2 regions of the Paenibacillus sp. R-74696 genome follow, and region 2 is predicted to be linked to the other one. Evidence: predicted binding sites of a transcription regulator. Region 2 holds the regulator's gene; the other holds the start of a gene.
The links. Region 2 encodes Rex, which represses fermentation and respiration genes when NADH is low (regulators of the CRP and FNR family bind a similar motif). Its sites were predicted from a motif close to TTGTGAAATATTTCACAA; they were not measured.
Positions count from the first base shown of each region.

Region 1: nadA (quinolinate synthase NadA) is a predicted target of Rex. The motif match lies at 4,790-4,807, and genes of this name have one in related genera.

Region 1 is NZ_JBPULM010000013.1:87,895-95,805, reverse strand. It holds gene hslO (Hsp33 family molecular chaperone HslO) at 1-479, opposite strand, end outside; gene ACSR9A_RS02635 (type III pantothenate kinase) at 483-1,253, opposite strand; gene nadC (carboxylating nicotinate-nucleotide diphosphorylase) at 1,250-2,134, opposite strand; gene nadB (L-aspartate oxidase) at 2,127-3,743, opposite strand; gene nadA (quinolinate synthase NadA) at 3,782-4,720, opposite strand; gene ACSR9A_RS02615 (ABC transporter permease) at 5,138-6,100, opposite strand; gene ACSR9A_RS02610 (ABC transporter permease) at 6,102-7,196, opposite strand; gene ACSR9A_RS02605 (ABC transporter ATP-binding protein) at 7,202-7,911, opposite strand, start outside.
Region 2 is NZ_JBPULM010000030.1:107,527-115,437, reverse strand. It holds gene dinG (ATP-dependent DNA helicase DinG) at 1-1,300, shown strand, start outside; gene ACSR9A_RS12230 (redox-sensing transcriptional repressor Rex) at 1,297-1,953, shown strand; gene ACSR9A_RS12225 (amidohydrolase) at 1,934-3,235, shown strand; gene ACSR9A_RS12220 (hypothetical protein) at 3,235-3,762, shown strand; gene ACSR9A_RS12215 (hypothetical protein) at 3,909-4,451, shown strand; gene ACSR9A_RS12210 (AAA family ATPase) at 4,444-5,943, shown strand; gene ACSR9A_RS12205 (3-hydroxyacyl-CoA dehydrogenase family protein) at 6,099-6,971, shown strand; gene ACSR9A_RS12200 (acetate/propionate family kinase) at 6,971-7,911, shown strand, end outside.

The DNA.
Region 1 (7,911 bases), on a different contig from region 2:
GCGGAAGGCGTCTGCTCCGATACAGCAAAATAATAGGTGAAGTCTTCGCCCAGCTCGCCAGAAACAATCGGAACGCTGCCGCGGTAAGGCTCTTTCAACCCAAGATCCTTAGTAATATGAAGATAGCCGCTATGGCCTACGGCACCTGCAACATCAAGCTTTCCCTGCGCATTGCTTGGAAGCAGAACGAGTGGATTGTCCGTGTAGCCTCGCACTTCTCCATGAGCATTTGCATCGACGACAATTTGTCCCATTGGGCCTTCGCCCTTCACTTGAATCGTCAGCTTTTCATCGCCCTTCAGCATGGCGCCCATAATAGCTCCAGCCGTTGCCGTTCTGCCAAGTGCTGCAGTTGCAGTCGGCAGAGTGCCGTGCCGGCGCTGCAGCTCATCGACCAATTGCGTCGTACGGGCTGCAAAAACACGAATTTTGCCTTCCCATGCCGTGCCACGCACCAAAAAATCTTTCCTTTGCTCCATCGTCTATCCCTCCTGATTCCGTTCATATATAATACGCAAACCTTCTAATGTCAGAAGCGGATCAACCTCATCTATCGTTTCCGATTCTGAGCTAATTAACTCAGCCAAGCCGCCCGTCGCGATAACACGCGGCGAGACTTTAAATTCCTTGCGGATTCTGCCCACGATACCGTCCACTTGTCCTGCATAGCCATATATAATACCCGCCTGCATGGAAGTGACCGGATTGCGGCCGATGACGCTTGGCGGCTTCACCAGCTCAATCCGCGGCAGCTTCGCCGCCCGCTGATAAAGCGCCTCTGTCGATATTGCAATGCCCGGCACAATAGCGCCGCCCAAATAGCTGCCAGCGGCATCAATGTAATCAAACGTCGTTGCCGTTCCGAAATCGACGACAATAAGCGGACTGCCATATTTGACGATGCCCGCCACCGAATTCACGATGCGGTCAGCGCCGACCTCGCGGGGATTTTCATACCGGATATTAAGTCCGGTTTTCACGCCTGGACCAACGATAAAAGGAGTCTTGCGCAAATACTTCATGCACAGCTGCTCCAACGTCCGCATGAGCGGCGGAACGACTGATGAAATAATGACACCCTCCATCTGCTCCAGACGCATGCCGGCAAAATGAAACAAATGATGAAAGTTGATGCCATATTCATCAACTGTAGCGGAACGATTCGTGCTGAGCCTCCAGTGATGAAGCAGCTCCTTGCCTTGATAAATGCCCAAGACTATATTCGTATTTCCGACGTCAATGACGAGAATCAAGACATGGTCCCTCCCTTCTTCGCAAACAGGTCGAGACTAATATCGAGTGATTGAAAGGAATAGGTGAGGCCTCCTACCGAAATGACATCGACACCGCAAGCGGCTATACCGTGTATGGTATCAACCCGCACATTGCCGGAGGCTTCTACAATAACATGTGGTGCGCGCTGCTTGATTTGCTTTACTGCGGCTTTCATCATCTCATGCGGCATATTGTCCAGCATAATAATATCAGCGCCGCATGCAATCGCCTCATCGACTTGCTCCAAGGACTCCGTCTCCACCTCGATCTTCATCGTATGGGGAATACCTGCTCGAGCTGCTTCCACTGCTTCCCGAATACCGCCTGCGCCCTTAATATGATTATCCTTGATCATAACGGCATCATACAAGCCAAAGCGGTGATTCGAGCCGCCGCCTACGCGAACGGCATATTTTTCAAGCAGACGATGGCCTGGCGTCGTTTTGCGAGTGTCGACCAGTCGGACCGGCAGGCCTTGCAGCGCCGCTACAAACTCACTAGTCTTCGTCGCCACGCCGGACATCCGCTGCATTAAATTAAGCGCTAGACGCTCCCCTGTAAGCAGACTATGGATGCTGCCTTCTACTTCAGCGAGTACAGTGCCTTTTTCTACATACTGTCCATCCTCGACCTTTGCCGTGAAGACCAGCGATTGGTCAACGATTTCAAACACAAGGCGCGCAATTGGAATGCCCGCAATCCGCCCATTTTCCTTCACATGAATGACGGCCTTCGCCTGCGCTCCACGCGAAATAGTCATAGCCGTCGTTACATCGCCGCTTCCGATATCTTCAGCGAGCCAGCCGCGTATTTGCGCGCGCAGCGCTTCATTATAGCCATCCAGCGTTGTCTCAAACATTGGTTAACCGCTCCTCTGTCCTCCCGTATACACGGTGCATTACGGTATGCTTGCGCCATACTTGATCATTGCGCTCCGGGAAGTCCTCACGGTAATGCGCGCCGCGGCTCTCCTCCCGCTGTAAAGCGGATTCCGCCGTCAGCAGGGCGCATGTCAGCATATTGGCAAATTCAAACTCTTCCCGCTTGGTCAGCATCGCTTGAAAAATAGTCAACTGGCGCCGCAGCTCCTCCAGCCCCTTCTCGAGGCCCTTGGCATCGCGCTGCAAGCCCGCATACCTGACCATCACTTTTTGCAGCTTCAATCTCCGCTCCACCACTGCCTGAATCGGCACACTGCTGCGCGGTACGCTGCTCTCTATTATAGGCTGAATCTCTGCATGCTCTGCAAGTTTATCAATCGCCTCGACGATACGCTTGCCGAAAACGACCGCTTCCGAAAGCGAATTGCTGGCCAACCGATTCGCTCCATGAACGCCTGTAGAGGAAACCTCTCCGCAGGCGAACAGCCTTTTAATATTGGTTTCTCCATCGAGATCGGTTTTAACGCCGCCCATCATATAATGTGCAGCAGGGGCGACCGGAATCCAATCTGTCGTCAAATCCAAACCGTATTGCAGGCAAAATTCATAAATATTCGGAAAACGATGCTTCACCATATCCGGCGACTCATGCGTCACATCCAAATAAACAAAAGTTGATTTCGTAGCTTCCATCTCGCTAATAATTGCGCGGGCCACTACGTCACGCGGCGCCAGCTCCAGCTGATGGTGATAGCGCTCCATAAAACGCTCGCCTCGCGTATTGCGGAGGACGGCTCCTTCGCCGCGTACGGCCTCTGAAATCAGAAACCGTGGCGCTCCAGGATAACATAGGGAGGTCGGATGAAACTGGACAAACTCTACATCCTGTATAAAAGCTCCTGCCCGGTAAGCCATAGCGATCCCATCGCCTGTGGCCACCTCAGGATTCGTCGTGTAACGGTAGAGCTGGCCTGCGCCGCCCGAGCATAGAATGGTCGCCTTGCCGCGTACAAGCAGACGCGAGCCGTCCGGCTTTTGCACAACAGCGCCCACACATTCTCCATCATTGGTAACCAAATCGATGACAAAGTGGTCGTCCCATACTTCAATACCCGGCTTGGATAACGCTTTCTCCGATAAGGCTCGTACAATTTCGTAGCCCGTCGCATCCCCATTCGCATGCAAAATACGACGCTGGCTGTGAGCGCCTTCCTTCGTCAGCGCAAACTCGCCATTTTCCAAATCGAACTGTGTGCCCATTTCAATGAGCTGATTCACACCTTCCGGCCCCTCATGCACGAGCACATTGACCGCATCCTCCGAGCACAACCCCGCTCCCGCAATTAGCGTGTCCTCGCTGTGGTAAGCTGGTGAATCGTCCTCCGATATGACCGCGGCAATGCCGCCTTGCGCATAGCGGGTGTTGCTGTCGAGCAGCGACTTCTTCGTAATCATCAGCACGGAATGCCGATCACTGGCCCGAAGTGCGGTAAAAAGACCGGCAATGCCGGCCCCAATCACAATAACATCCTTCTCGATTACCGGCAGTTCGTCCAGCTTTATGTCTACAAGGTATCTGGGAATCATTTCTGCGCCTCCAGGCATAGGAGTAGCGCATGCTGCTCCTATTTCACGAGTAACATGCGCTCCAGGGACAAGCGTGCTTGATCCGCCACATGCGGCGGTACATAGATTTGCGGCTGCATCGTTTCAAGGCATTTAACCAGCTTCTTCAGGTTATTAACCTTCATGTTCGGGCAAACCAAATATTTAGATGCAAACAGGAATGTTTTGTCCGGGCTGTCCAATCTCAGCTGATAGCCTGTGCCATCCTCCGTGCCGACAATGAACTCCTTGCAATCCGATTCCTTGCAATATTTAATAATCGCTGTCGTGCTGCCGACAAAATCACCCAGCTCCACCACTTCAGGGCGGCACTCAGGATGCACAACAAACTGCGCATTCGGATGTTTCGCCTTCATTTCCTCTACATCCTTTACCGTCAACATGTCATGCGTGTTGCAGTAGCCTTCCCAGATGATCATGTTCTTATCGGTCTTCTGCTGCACATAGTGCCCAAGGTTCTTGTCCGGTACCCAAATGACGTCTTGGCCTTCAACGGAATTTACAACGTTAACCGCATTCGCCGATGTACAACAAATGTCAGTCTCTGCCTTAATTTCGGCGGAAGAGTTAATATACGTAACGACAGTCGCATTCGGATGCTGGGCTTTCAGCTTGCGAAGACCATCGACATTGACCATATCGGCCATCGGGCAGCCTGCACGCTCGTCCGGAATAATGACGGTTTTATTGGGAGCCAAAATTTTGGCGCTCTCCCCCATAAAATGCACGCCGCAAAATACGATGACATCCGCATCCGTCTGAGCCGCTTTCTGAGCTAGCAAAAACGAGTCGCCGCGAAAATCCGCAACCTCTTGAATTTCATCACGCTGATAATAATGAGCAAGAATGATGGCGTTGCGCTCTTTCTTCAATTGCATTAGCCGTTCCCGCAGTTCGCGGTTCTGCTCCGCCTTGCGTTCCAGTGCCAGTGCTTCCACAGTTAATCCTCTCCTCTTATGAGGGAAGGGCAAGCTGATTGCCCATTCCAGATATGGCTACTACCGACTTTGTGAATTGATGCACAAACCTAAAAAGTCGTTCGCCTTTCATTTGACCTTTACGGTAAATTCATTTGATAAGGTTTAATTTACTCCAGGCAGATCATGCTGTCAATGCGTTTATGACAAAAGTGTGAATTCCCTTTGAAAATAGCACCTGCCACAGCTAAACTTTCCATCATTGGCGGCTATTGTGTATAAATGCAGCGTTTACGCACATGGTTATCCACAAGTTATCCACAATCGTGGATTTTCTGTGACTAACCTTGTGTAAAGGGTTAGAAAACAAAAAAACTTCCCATGGATGAATCATCACTTACGTGATAGCCATGGGAAGTATGATGCTTCTTGTTTCGATTAGCGCTTAGCTGGATCGTATGGTTCGCCAAGCGAGCCTGGAGCGGAAGAACGTCCTACTGCACCAACGAGTACAACGAGCGTCAATACGTATGGCAGCATATAGAAAAACTCAGTCGGAATTTGCTGCGACCAATCGAACAGTTGAGCAAAGTTCCGAATCGCTTGCGCGAAGCCGAAGAAAATAGCAGCTCCCGCAACGCCGAGAGGATTCCATTTTCCGAAAATAACAGCCGCGATAGCGATAAAGCCTTGGCCCGAAATGGTATTATGGGCAAAGTTGCTCGTCGTTGTTAACGTAATGGTCGCACCGCCAAGACCTGCAAGTGCTCCGCTGAGCAGCACGCCGATATAACGGTATTTTGTTACGCTGATACCCACTGTATCGGCCGAGCTTGGGTATTCGCCGACTGCGCGAAGGCGCAAGCCGAAGTGCGTTTTGTACAGCACAATATAGCTGATAATGACAAGGATAATAACAACATAGGTCGTCGGATAAGCTTTAAAGAACGCCTCTCCAAAAAACGGAATATCTGATAAATAAGGGATTTCCCATTTGTTGAATACATGAGTCAGCGTTGTCGTCTGTCCCGAACCCTCATACAAGCTTTTCGTCAAATAAATCGCGATACCCGCTGCCAAAATATTAATAACGACACCGACTATCGTCTGATCCGCCTTAAATGTAATGGTGGATATCGCATGTAGAAGGGCAAATATCACCCCATAAATCGCTGCCCCCACTAAGCCTATCCACGGAGCAGATTCCTCATAACCAGCTTGTATCGCATAGTCGGTAATGACTGCTGCCGCGAACGCGCCAGACACCATCAAGCCTTCGAGACCGATATTAATAACGCCTGAGCGCTCAGAGAATAGTCCACCGAGACCGGTAAAAATAAGCGCCGTAGAAAATACAAGCGTAACGTTAATAAGCTGACCCAATATCTCTAGTGCATTCATATTAGATCGCCTCCTTACGCTTGTCTGCACGTCGACCAAGGAATGGTTTTAAGAAAAACTTTACTATGCCATGCGAAGCAATAAAGAAAATGATCGAACCAATAACGATTCGAACGAGCTCTGGCGGTACGCCCGCTCCAAAGCTCATACCCGCAGAGCCATAGCTGAGACCACCGAACAGTACAGCACCGAACAATACGCCAATTGGCGTATTGCCGCCAAGCAAAGCAACCGCGATACCATCAAAGCCATAGCCCCATGGCGCTGCCAGAATCGTCTGATAGCCAAATACGCCCAGCGTCTCAAACACGCCTGCCAGTCCCGCAAACAATCCGCTAATAAACATCGACTTTACAATGGTGCGATTGACATTAATCCCTGCATACAGCGCTGCGTCAGGGCTTTGTCCCACTGCTCTGAGCTCATAGCCCTGCTTCGTTCTCCACAGTATAATATAAAATACCCCAATACCGAGCAAGGCAATGACAGTACCCCAATGCATACGGGCATGATCCATCGCATCGGATAACCAGCCAATCGATACGAGTGCTGACTCTTGAATCGGATCCGATTTTTGCTGCCCTTTTGCCACAAAAAACGCACGAATAATGTAATTGGATAAATAAAGCGCAACCCAGTTCAACATAATCGAAGAAATAACCTCGTTAACGCCGCGAACAGCCTTTAAATAGCCAGTCAATGCCGCCCATAAGCCTCCACACAGCGCTCCGACAATAATAGCAAGCGGAGCATGCAGAAACCAAGGGAGGTCAAGCGTAATCCCTATGACGGTTGCACCAGTCATACCCATCATGAACTGGCCTTCTACCCCGATATTAAACAGGCCCGTACGGAAAGCGAAAGCAACCGCTGTACCTGTGAATATCAGCGGGGTAATCGCACGAATAGCCTCGCCCATATCGTAAGGACTGCCAAATAGCTTTTTAATCAGTGATTGGTAAGCTAGAATAGGATCAAACCCGCCTGCCAGCATGGCTATTGCCCCGCATAACAGACCCAAAATGATAGCCACCAAGGGGACGAGGAAGGATGTTTTATTGAATATTTTGTCCGCAATTCCTTTGACTTTATCCATGGTTGCTATCTCCCACCTTTGCTCGGCTGCTTCGCTGTTGAATTGCCTGCCATCATTAGACCCAGCTGTTGATCGTCACGCTGATCAGCATCGGCATAGCCCATTATTTTACCTTCATACATAACCGCAATACGATCAGATAATGCGTACAACTCATCCAGCTCAAAAGAAACGAGCAAAATCGCTTTGCCTGCATCCCGCGCTTCAATTAACCGCTTATGCACATATTCGATCGCGCCTATATCCAGACCGCGAGTCGGCTGTACAGCGATGAGCAAGGACGGATTTTTCCATATTTCACGGGCAATTATGGCTTTCTGCTGGTTACCGCCCGACAAGGAGCGGGCCTTGGCCCCAATGCCTGATGAACGCACATCAAACTCAGTTACAAGTTGATTCGCAAGAGCGTCTATAGCTTTAAAATCAATAAAGCCATGTTTGCCGAACTGTGGATCAAAGTACGTATCCAGCACCATATTTTCGCTGAGTGTGAAATCAAGCACCATTCCATGCTTGTGACGATCTTCTGGAATGTGACTGACGCCTGCAACGGACATTTGGCGCGGCGTTTTATTGATCATTTCCTTGCCCAAAAGCTTCACAGATCCACCAGACGCTTTACGCATGCCAGTAATAGCCTGTACCAGCTCACTTTGTCCATTGCCATCAACGCCAGCAATACCCAAAATCTCGCCTGCACGGATATTAAAAGCGA
Region 2 (7,911 bases):
AGGCTGGCTGGAAACGATTGATACCGTTATTCCCGCCTTTACGGAAGTGAAGGAGCATTGGGAAAGGCTGTTTGAGATGCTGTACAGCTTTGTTCAAGCTTCTCCTGATGCGACGGGTGAAAACAATCAATCTGTGTACCGTTTGCGAGGCGACAGCCTCCCGGAAGGCTGGTCCGAAGTGCTCGCCGAAGAGACCAATATTCATACGGAGCTCATTCGCGTGCTGAAGACGGCTGAGAAAATGTCCGAGGAGATTAAAGATCGCATTGATGAGCTGGCGGTACAGGCGCTTGTAACGGACTTGAATGGCGCTTTACGCGATTTGACGAGAGTCAAGGATGATCTGCGCAGCTTTATGAAGGTCGATCAGACGACGGACGTGTTCTGGCTGGAAGCCAATATGACCTACAAGCATCGATCGCTGCATCTTTATGCGGTGCCAATTGATGTGAGCAGCCAGCTTCAGCAGTATTTATTTGATGTGAAGGACAGCATTATTTTAACGTCCGCCACTCTATCGGTGCAAAAATCATTCCAGTTCGCTGAAGAGCAGCTTGGACTTGGCGGCTTTGAAGAAGCGGGAAGGCTGCGTACCGTGCAGCTGGCATCGCCATTTAATTACCGTGAACAAGCGCTCGTTATTATTCCGCGCAATTTCCCTGTTCTTAAAGGCTCAGCGGGAGAGCCCGCATTTATTTCAATGCTCGTCTCTTCCTTGGCAGATGCGGTGCAGCAGACAAATGGCAGAATGCTAGTGCTGTTTACCTCTTACCGAATGCTAAAGCAGGTATACGATCCGCTTAAGGCGGCGCTTGCGGCCACCAGCATTCAAGTGCTGGGCCAAGGCATCGACAGCGGCAATCGTACGAAGCTGACGCGGCGGTTTTTACAGCAGCCGGAGTCTGTGCTGCTTGGCACAAGCAGCTTTTGGGAGGGCGTTGACATTCCTGGCGAAGCCTTAACTTGCCTTGCTATCGTCAGACTGCCATTCCAACCGCCGAATCATCCGCTGCTGGAGGCGAAGTCGGAATTGCTGCAGCGCCAAAAGCAAAATCCTTTTATGAAGCTGTCGATCCCGCAAGCGGTTATTCGCTTCAAGCAAGGCTTTGGCAGGCTCGTGCGAACGGCGAAGGATAAAGGGATTGTCATTATTTATGATACACGGGTTATTGAAACGTATTATGGCAAGCATTTTCTCTATTCTTTGCCTGGACCGAAAATTGAGCATATGCATATCGAACAAATTGTACCGAGAATGAGAGAATGGCTTGGTGCCGAGAAGGAGGAGGAGAACGGGTGAAGCAGACGAAAATATCGGAGGCCGTCGTAAGACGCCTCCCCATTTACCTGCAAGTGCTGAACGAGCTGAACAACCGGGAGGTGCAGACCGTTTCGTCCCAGGAGCTTGGCGTCAAGCTGGATTTAAATCCGGCGCAAATCCGCAAGGACTTGGCGTATTTCGGTGATTTTGGCCGCAAGGGTATCGGCTATGATGTGACGTATTTAATTGAAAAAATTCGCCAAATACTCAAGCTTGATCAGACGATTAATGTGGCGCTTGTCGGTGCGGGTAATTTGGGTCATGCTCTATGCAATTATAATAAATATTCTAAAGACAATATGAAAATTATTGCGGTGTTTGATGTGCATCCATCTAAAATCGGCTCGCAAATTAATAATTTGACCGTAATGCCGATGGATATGCTGAAACATACGGTTGAGGAGAATAATATTCGAATTGGGATTATTACCGTTCCCGGATTTGAAGCGCAAAACGTTGCTAATCAATTTATAGATGCGGGCATTGAAGGCTTGCTCAATTTTGCCCCAGCGATATTGAAGGTACCAGAAGAAATTCGCATTCATCATGCTGACTTTACGAAAGAGCTGCTAAGTCTGGCGTATTACTTGGAGAGGGAAAGGGATGACGAAAATGAGCCAAATTTGGATTGAAAATGGACGTTTTGTAACGATGGAGGATGGCGAGCATGTGCTTCAAGGGCATATGGTTGTGACCGATGATCGCATTACATATATCGGAGCAGAAGCTCCAACTGGGCTGCAAGCCGATGTGCAGAAGCTGGACGGCAGTAAGCTTGCTTTTATGCCGGGCCTAGTAAACACGCATGGGCATGCAGCTATGACCTTGCTGCGCGGCTACTCCGATGATCAAAACCTGCAAGTCTGGCTGGAGCAAAAAATGTGGCCGATGGAGGGCAAATACATCGACCTTGATACACGTGCGGGCAGCGCGCTTGCCGTGGTAGAAATGCTGAAATCCGGTACAACGGCTTTCGTGGATATGTATGACCGCATGGATCAGCTGGCCGAAGTCGTGGAACAGTCCGGCATTCGCGGCTGTCTGACGCGCGGCGTCATTGGCCTCTGCCCAGAGGATGTGCAGCAAGCGAAACTGGAGGAAGCGATAGCTTTCGCACGCGATTGGAACGGCAAGGCAAATGGCCGTATTACGACGATGATTTCGCCGCATGCGCCTTATACATGCCCGCCCGATTATATTGAGAAATTCGTGCAGGCTGCTCATGATTATGATTTGCCGCTGCACACGCATATGTCAGAATCAATTGCCGAAGTAGAGCAGAACGTTCGCGATTATGGCGTTCGTCCCGTTCAGCATCTCGACAATTTAGGCTTCTTCTCTCGTCCGGCACTTGTTGCTCATGCGGTGCATTTGAATGACGAGGAAATTGCGCTGCTTGCTGACCGCAAAGTAGCTGTATCGCATAACCCGGTCAGCAACCTCAAGCTGGCAAGCGGCATTGCCCGCGTTCCTGATTTGCTTCGCGCTGGTGTAACGGTATCACTAGGCACGGACAGCGCGGCGAGCAACAACAATCTCGATCTGTTCAAGGAAATCAATCTTGCGGCTTTGCTGCATAAAGGTGTTTCTGGCGATCCTACGGTTGTTCCAGCCATTGAAGCTTTGCGAATGGGCACGGTATACGGCGCTCGCTCTATTTGGCAGGAAGATTCCATTGGCCGCCTGCGCGTTGGCATGAAGGCGGATTTCATCGCCATCGATATTGAACAGCCGCATTTTTACCCACAGACGGATATTGTGTCCCATCTGGTGTACGCGGGCTCGGGCCGCGACGTCAAGCATGTATGGGTAGACGGGCGTCAGGTTGTACGGGATGGCGAATGCACATTGCTCGATGAGGAGAAAATTCGTCACGATGCTCAGGCAAGCTTCGAGAGGTTGTTGAAGGCATAATGCGGGCGAGAACGAGAAAGCCGTTTTGGACGGTAAAACGGGCTGTCTTTATTTCAATTGTTTTTGTTATCGCCTTGTTGACCGTTACGATTGTTTATTACCGCGCTGTGCATAAGGAATTATGGGCAGAGGAAGCTCCAATTAAGGCGTATGCTGTAGAAGCCGCACAGTTGACGGAAGTTACGGGCATGACGAAGCAGGTGTGGGATGGCATTTCCTGGGTCGTAAAAGGGAAGACCGCGGATGAACAAGAAGTTTACGTATTTCTGACAACAGTCGAAAGTCCTGTGCTTACACTGAAAGCAACGGAACATATTACAGCAGAACAGGCGGAATCTGCGTTACTGAGCAGTAAGCCGGATGCGGATGTTAAAAGGACACAGCCGGGATTGCTGAACGGCGAGCCGGTATGGGAAATTTTTTACAGCCGTGATGAAGCGATAACGAAATATTATTATGCGTATTATTCGTTCCGCGATGGCGCATTTGTGAAGCAATATAGTTTAGTAGGTGACAAGGCGTCCTAGCTGTATTGGATGCTTAAGCTGTAACAGCTGGAATTGCTGGCTATTATTACACCCCCTTATTCAAAAGGCGATGTGATATACTTTCGTGTATCGGAGTTGATATGCGTTTGGTATATCACCGTCATTTTGAGAGGGGGATTTTTACGATGTTCAAACTCAGGATCATGCCGATTTTGCTAACAGCTGCTGCGTCCGCCCTCGTTTTGTTTGGAGGCTGGCTCATTTATCATCAGGTTGCATTCGCAGCTCCGCTTGCCAAGGCGGTTGATCAAATAGAAGGCATTGCTTCATCCGACACACCTATTATGGATACGGACCGTATTACTTTCCCGCTGACGCTTACAGCCGGAGCGGATTTAAAGCATGTATATGAAACGATAGTCGAGCAAAGCAAATCTGTCGCCCAGAGCCGCGACATTCAGCTCGATATTGCGAATACCGACTCGAATGCGAAGCTGGATCAGCTGTGGTCATCGTCTTTATTCAAAGTGGCCGAAGCGATGGAGCACAAAAACTATTCTGCTATTCCGGAGGCACTTAAAGCTTTGGCAGATGAACATTCGGGTGTGGAGGCCATTACCGATATCGATGATAGCAATGTCTATATTACGCTGAAAGATGGCACGGCAACGAAGTATATCATCCTTCCGCGCGTTGCCCCGCAGCTGGAGGTGTCCAGTTATGCGTAAATACGGCATCGAAATGGCGATTGGCTTTGTTCCGGTATTCATTGCCTTTCTTTTATTTGTAAATGTGAATTTAATGCCTTTCGTACTGCTTGTCATTATCGCAGCTGCTGTCGTGTATTTAGCGACTGGCAGAGGCAAATTCGCACATGCTTCCGGAACGAAGCGGCGGAAGGTGTCAAGCAGCGTTCCCTTTTCCTTTGAGCAAATCGGCGGACAGGAGCGGGCCAAGCAGGAGTTGATCGAGGCGCTTGATTTTCTCGTCCGACATGAGGAACTGAGCAAGCTGGGCATTCGGCCCTTGAAGGGGATTTTGCTGACGGGACCTCCGGGAACTGGGAAGACGCTAATGGCGAAAGCCGCAGCGCAATATACCGACTCAATTTATCTGGCTGCCTCCGGCAGTGAATTTGTAGAGATGTACGTCGGCGTCGGCGCTGGCCGGATACGCGACTTATTCAAAGAAGCCCGGACGAAGGCGAAGAAAGCGGGCAAGGAAAGCGCCGTTATTTTTATCGATGAGATCGAGGTTATCGGGGGCAAGCGCGATGGCGGGCAGCATCGGGAATATGATCAAACGCTCAATCAACTGCTCACGGAAATGGACGGTATTCATGCGGATACGGCGCCGCGGCTGCTCATTATTGCAGCAACGAACCGTAAAGAAATGCTCGACAGCGCCCTGCTTAGGCCCGGACGGTTCGACCGCCATATTGGGGTAGAGCTGCCGGACAAAAAAGCGCGCCAGCAAATATTGAATATTCATGCGGCCAATAAGCCGCTTGCCGAGACGGTTGAGCTGGAGAAGGTAGCGGCCGAGTCGTTTGGCTTTTCCGGTGCCCAACTGGAGAGTGTCATGAACGAAGGTGCGATTTATGCGATGCGGGAGCAAAGCGAGGTCATTGAAGAGCAGCATCTGGCTATGGCGATAGACAAGGTCATGATGGGCGAGAAGACGGACCGCGAGGCGACGAAGGAGGAGCGCGAGCGTGTGGCGCTGCATGAGCTCGGCCATGCGATTTCAGCTGAGCTGCTCCGCCCGGGCAGTGTATCTCAGGTTGCCTTGTCTCCACGTGGTCAGGCGCTAGGCTATGTGCGTCATAATCCAGAGCAGGACCGTTATTTATACACAAGGGATTTTCTAAATGGGCAAATTATGATTGCGCTTGGCGGGGCGGCGGCCGAGGAAATCTTCTACGGAAATCGCAGCACAGGGTCGCGTGGCGACTTTGACCAGGCGATGAACATTGTCCGCACACTTGTCGAGTCGGGCTTAACGGAGCTAGGCATTATTCATCCCGAAATGATGACGCCTGATGCATGGGCGAAAATCAATCGCTCCATCCTTGACGATTTAATGGGCAAGACGATTGCAATGCTGGCACCGAAGCGCCAGGTTTTTCTGGACGCGCTAGATGTTCTGATCCGTGAAGAAACGCTCAGCGGCGCCGAGTTTCGTGAATTGCTTAAGAAGTTGTCACATAGCGCATCATAATACAGCATGAAAACCCCTCAATTTATTACAATTTGAAGGCAGACGACATGTCTGTCTTCTTTTTTTTCAGAAAACCGTTATAATAAACATTGAACATAACTATAAAGAGAATGTTTCTCATTTACATGGTGTAGGGAAACGACAAGGAGAGAATCATGTCTATTAAAAAAGTTGGCGTAGTTGGCGCAGGTACAATGGGCCAGGGCATTGCCGAAATGTTGGCCTCGAAAGGGCTGGACGTTCATTTAATCGAGATTTCGGAAGAAAGATTGACATATGGCAGGCAAATGATTGAGCTTAGCCTGGACAAGCAGATCGAGAAATGGGCTTTGACGCAGGCCGAGAAGAAATTGATTATGAATCGTATTCATATGACCCTGTCCTATGATGCACTGGCCGAATGTGAGCTGGTCATTGAGACGATTACGGAGGATCTGGAAAGCAAGAAGGCGGTCATTAGCCAAATCGATGACATTTGCGGCGCTGAAATTATTTTGGCGAGCAATACGTCCACACTCAGCTTGACAGAACTGGCTAGCGCCTCTGCACATCCGGAGCGGGTTATCGGGCTTCATTTCATCTATCCGGTGTTGAAAATCGATTTGGTGGAAATTGTCCGTGGTCTTAAAACGAGCGAAGATACCTTCACAAGCACCAAACATTTCGTTGAAGAAATTATTCATAAAAAAGGCGTCATGGTATTTGAATCCCCTGGATTCGTAACATCCCGCCTTATTTGCTTGTTCATAAACGAAGCTCTGCACGTATTGGAGGAAGGTGTCGCTTCTGCGGAAGACATCGACAGCGCGATGCGTGTCGGCTATTCCTTCCAGCATGGTCCATTCGAGATGGCGGACCGCTTCGGCCTCGATTCCGTGCTTGCGGCACTGGACCGGATGTTCCGTGAATATGGCGAGCTCAAATACCGCCCTTCCATCGTCTTAAAAAAAATGGTGCGTGCTGGTCAGCTGGGTGCAAAAACTGGCGTTGGCTTTTTCAAATATGACAAGGAAGGGGATCGGATCTAATGAAAGTACTCGTTATTAATGCAGGAAGCTCTTCTCTGAAATATCAGCTTTACGACATGCGCGATGAATCGGTGCTGGCTAGCGGCCGGGTTGAACGAATCGGGATGGACTCCTCCATCGTGACGCATGAACCAGCAGACAAGCCGGAAGTGCGCGATGTGAGCGAAATTTTGGACCATGTGACGGCAGTTAAAAAGGTTATTGACATGCTGACTCATCCAGAACATGGCGCAGTCGCGACAATGGATGAAATAGAGGCGGTCGGCCACCGCGTTGTGCACGGCGGGGAAGTATTCAACAGCTCTACGCTTGTTACAACTGAAGTTAAGCTTGAAATTCGCCGCTTGTTTGATTTGGCACCACTGCATAATCCGGCCCATATGATGGGGATTACTGCGGTTGAAGCAAATATGCCGGGTGTTCCACAGGCTGTAGTATTCGATACAGCGTTCCACCAGTCGATGCCGAACACTTCTTATCTGTATCCGATCCCTCAGGTGCTGTACCGTCGCCACAAGGTACGCCGTTACGGCTTCCACGGCACATCTCACCAATATGTGAGCCAGCAAGGCGCAGAGCTGCTTGGAAAGCCGCTGGAGTCGCTTAAAATGGTTACGGCTCATATTGGCAACGGCGCAAGCTGTACGGCGATTTTGGATGGCAAATCATTCGATACAAGCATGGGCATGACCCCGCTTGAAGGTTTGATGATGGGTACACGCAGTGGTGACCTTGATCCGGCGATCGTTCCTTTCGTCATGAATAAAGAAGAGCTGACACTTAGCGAAGTGAATTCCATGCTGAATAAGCATAGCGGCATGCTGGCGATTTCTGGCATTAGCAGCGATATGCGCGAAGTAACGGAGGCGATGGAGGAAGGCGATCGCAATGCGAAGCTTGCTTTTGATATGTATACGTATCGCGTTCGTAAATATATTGG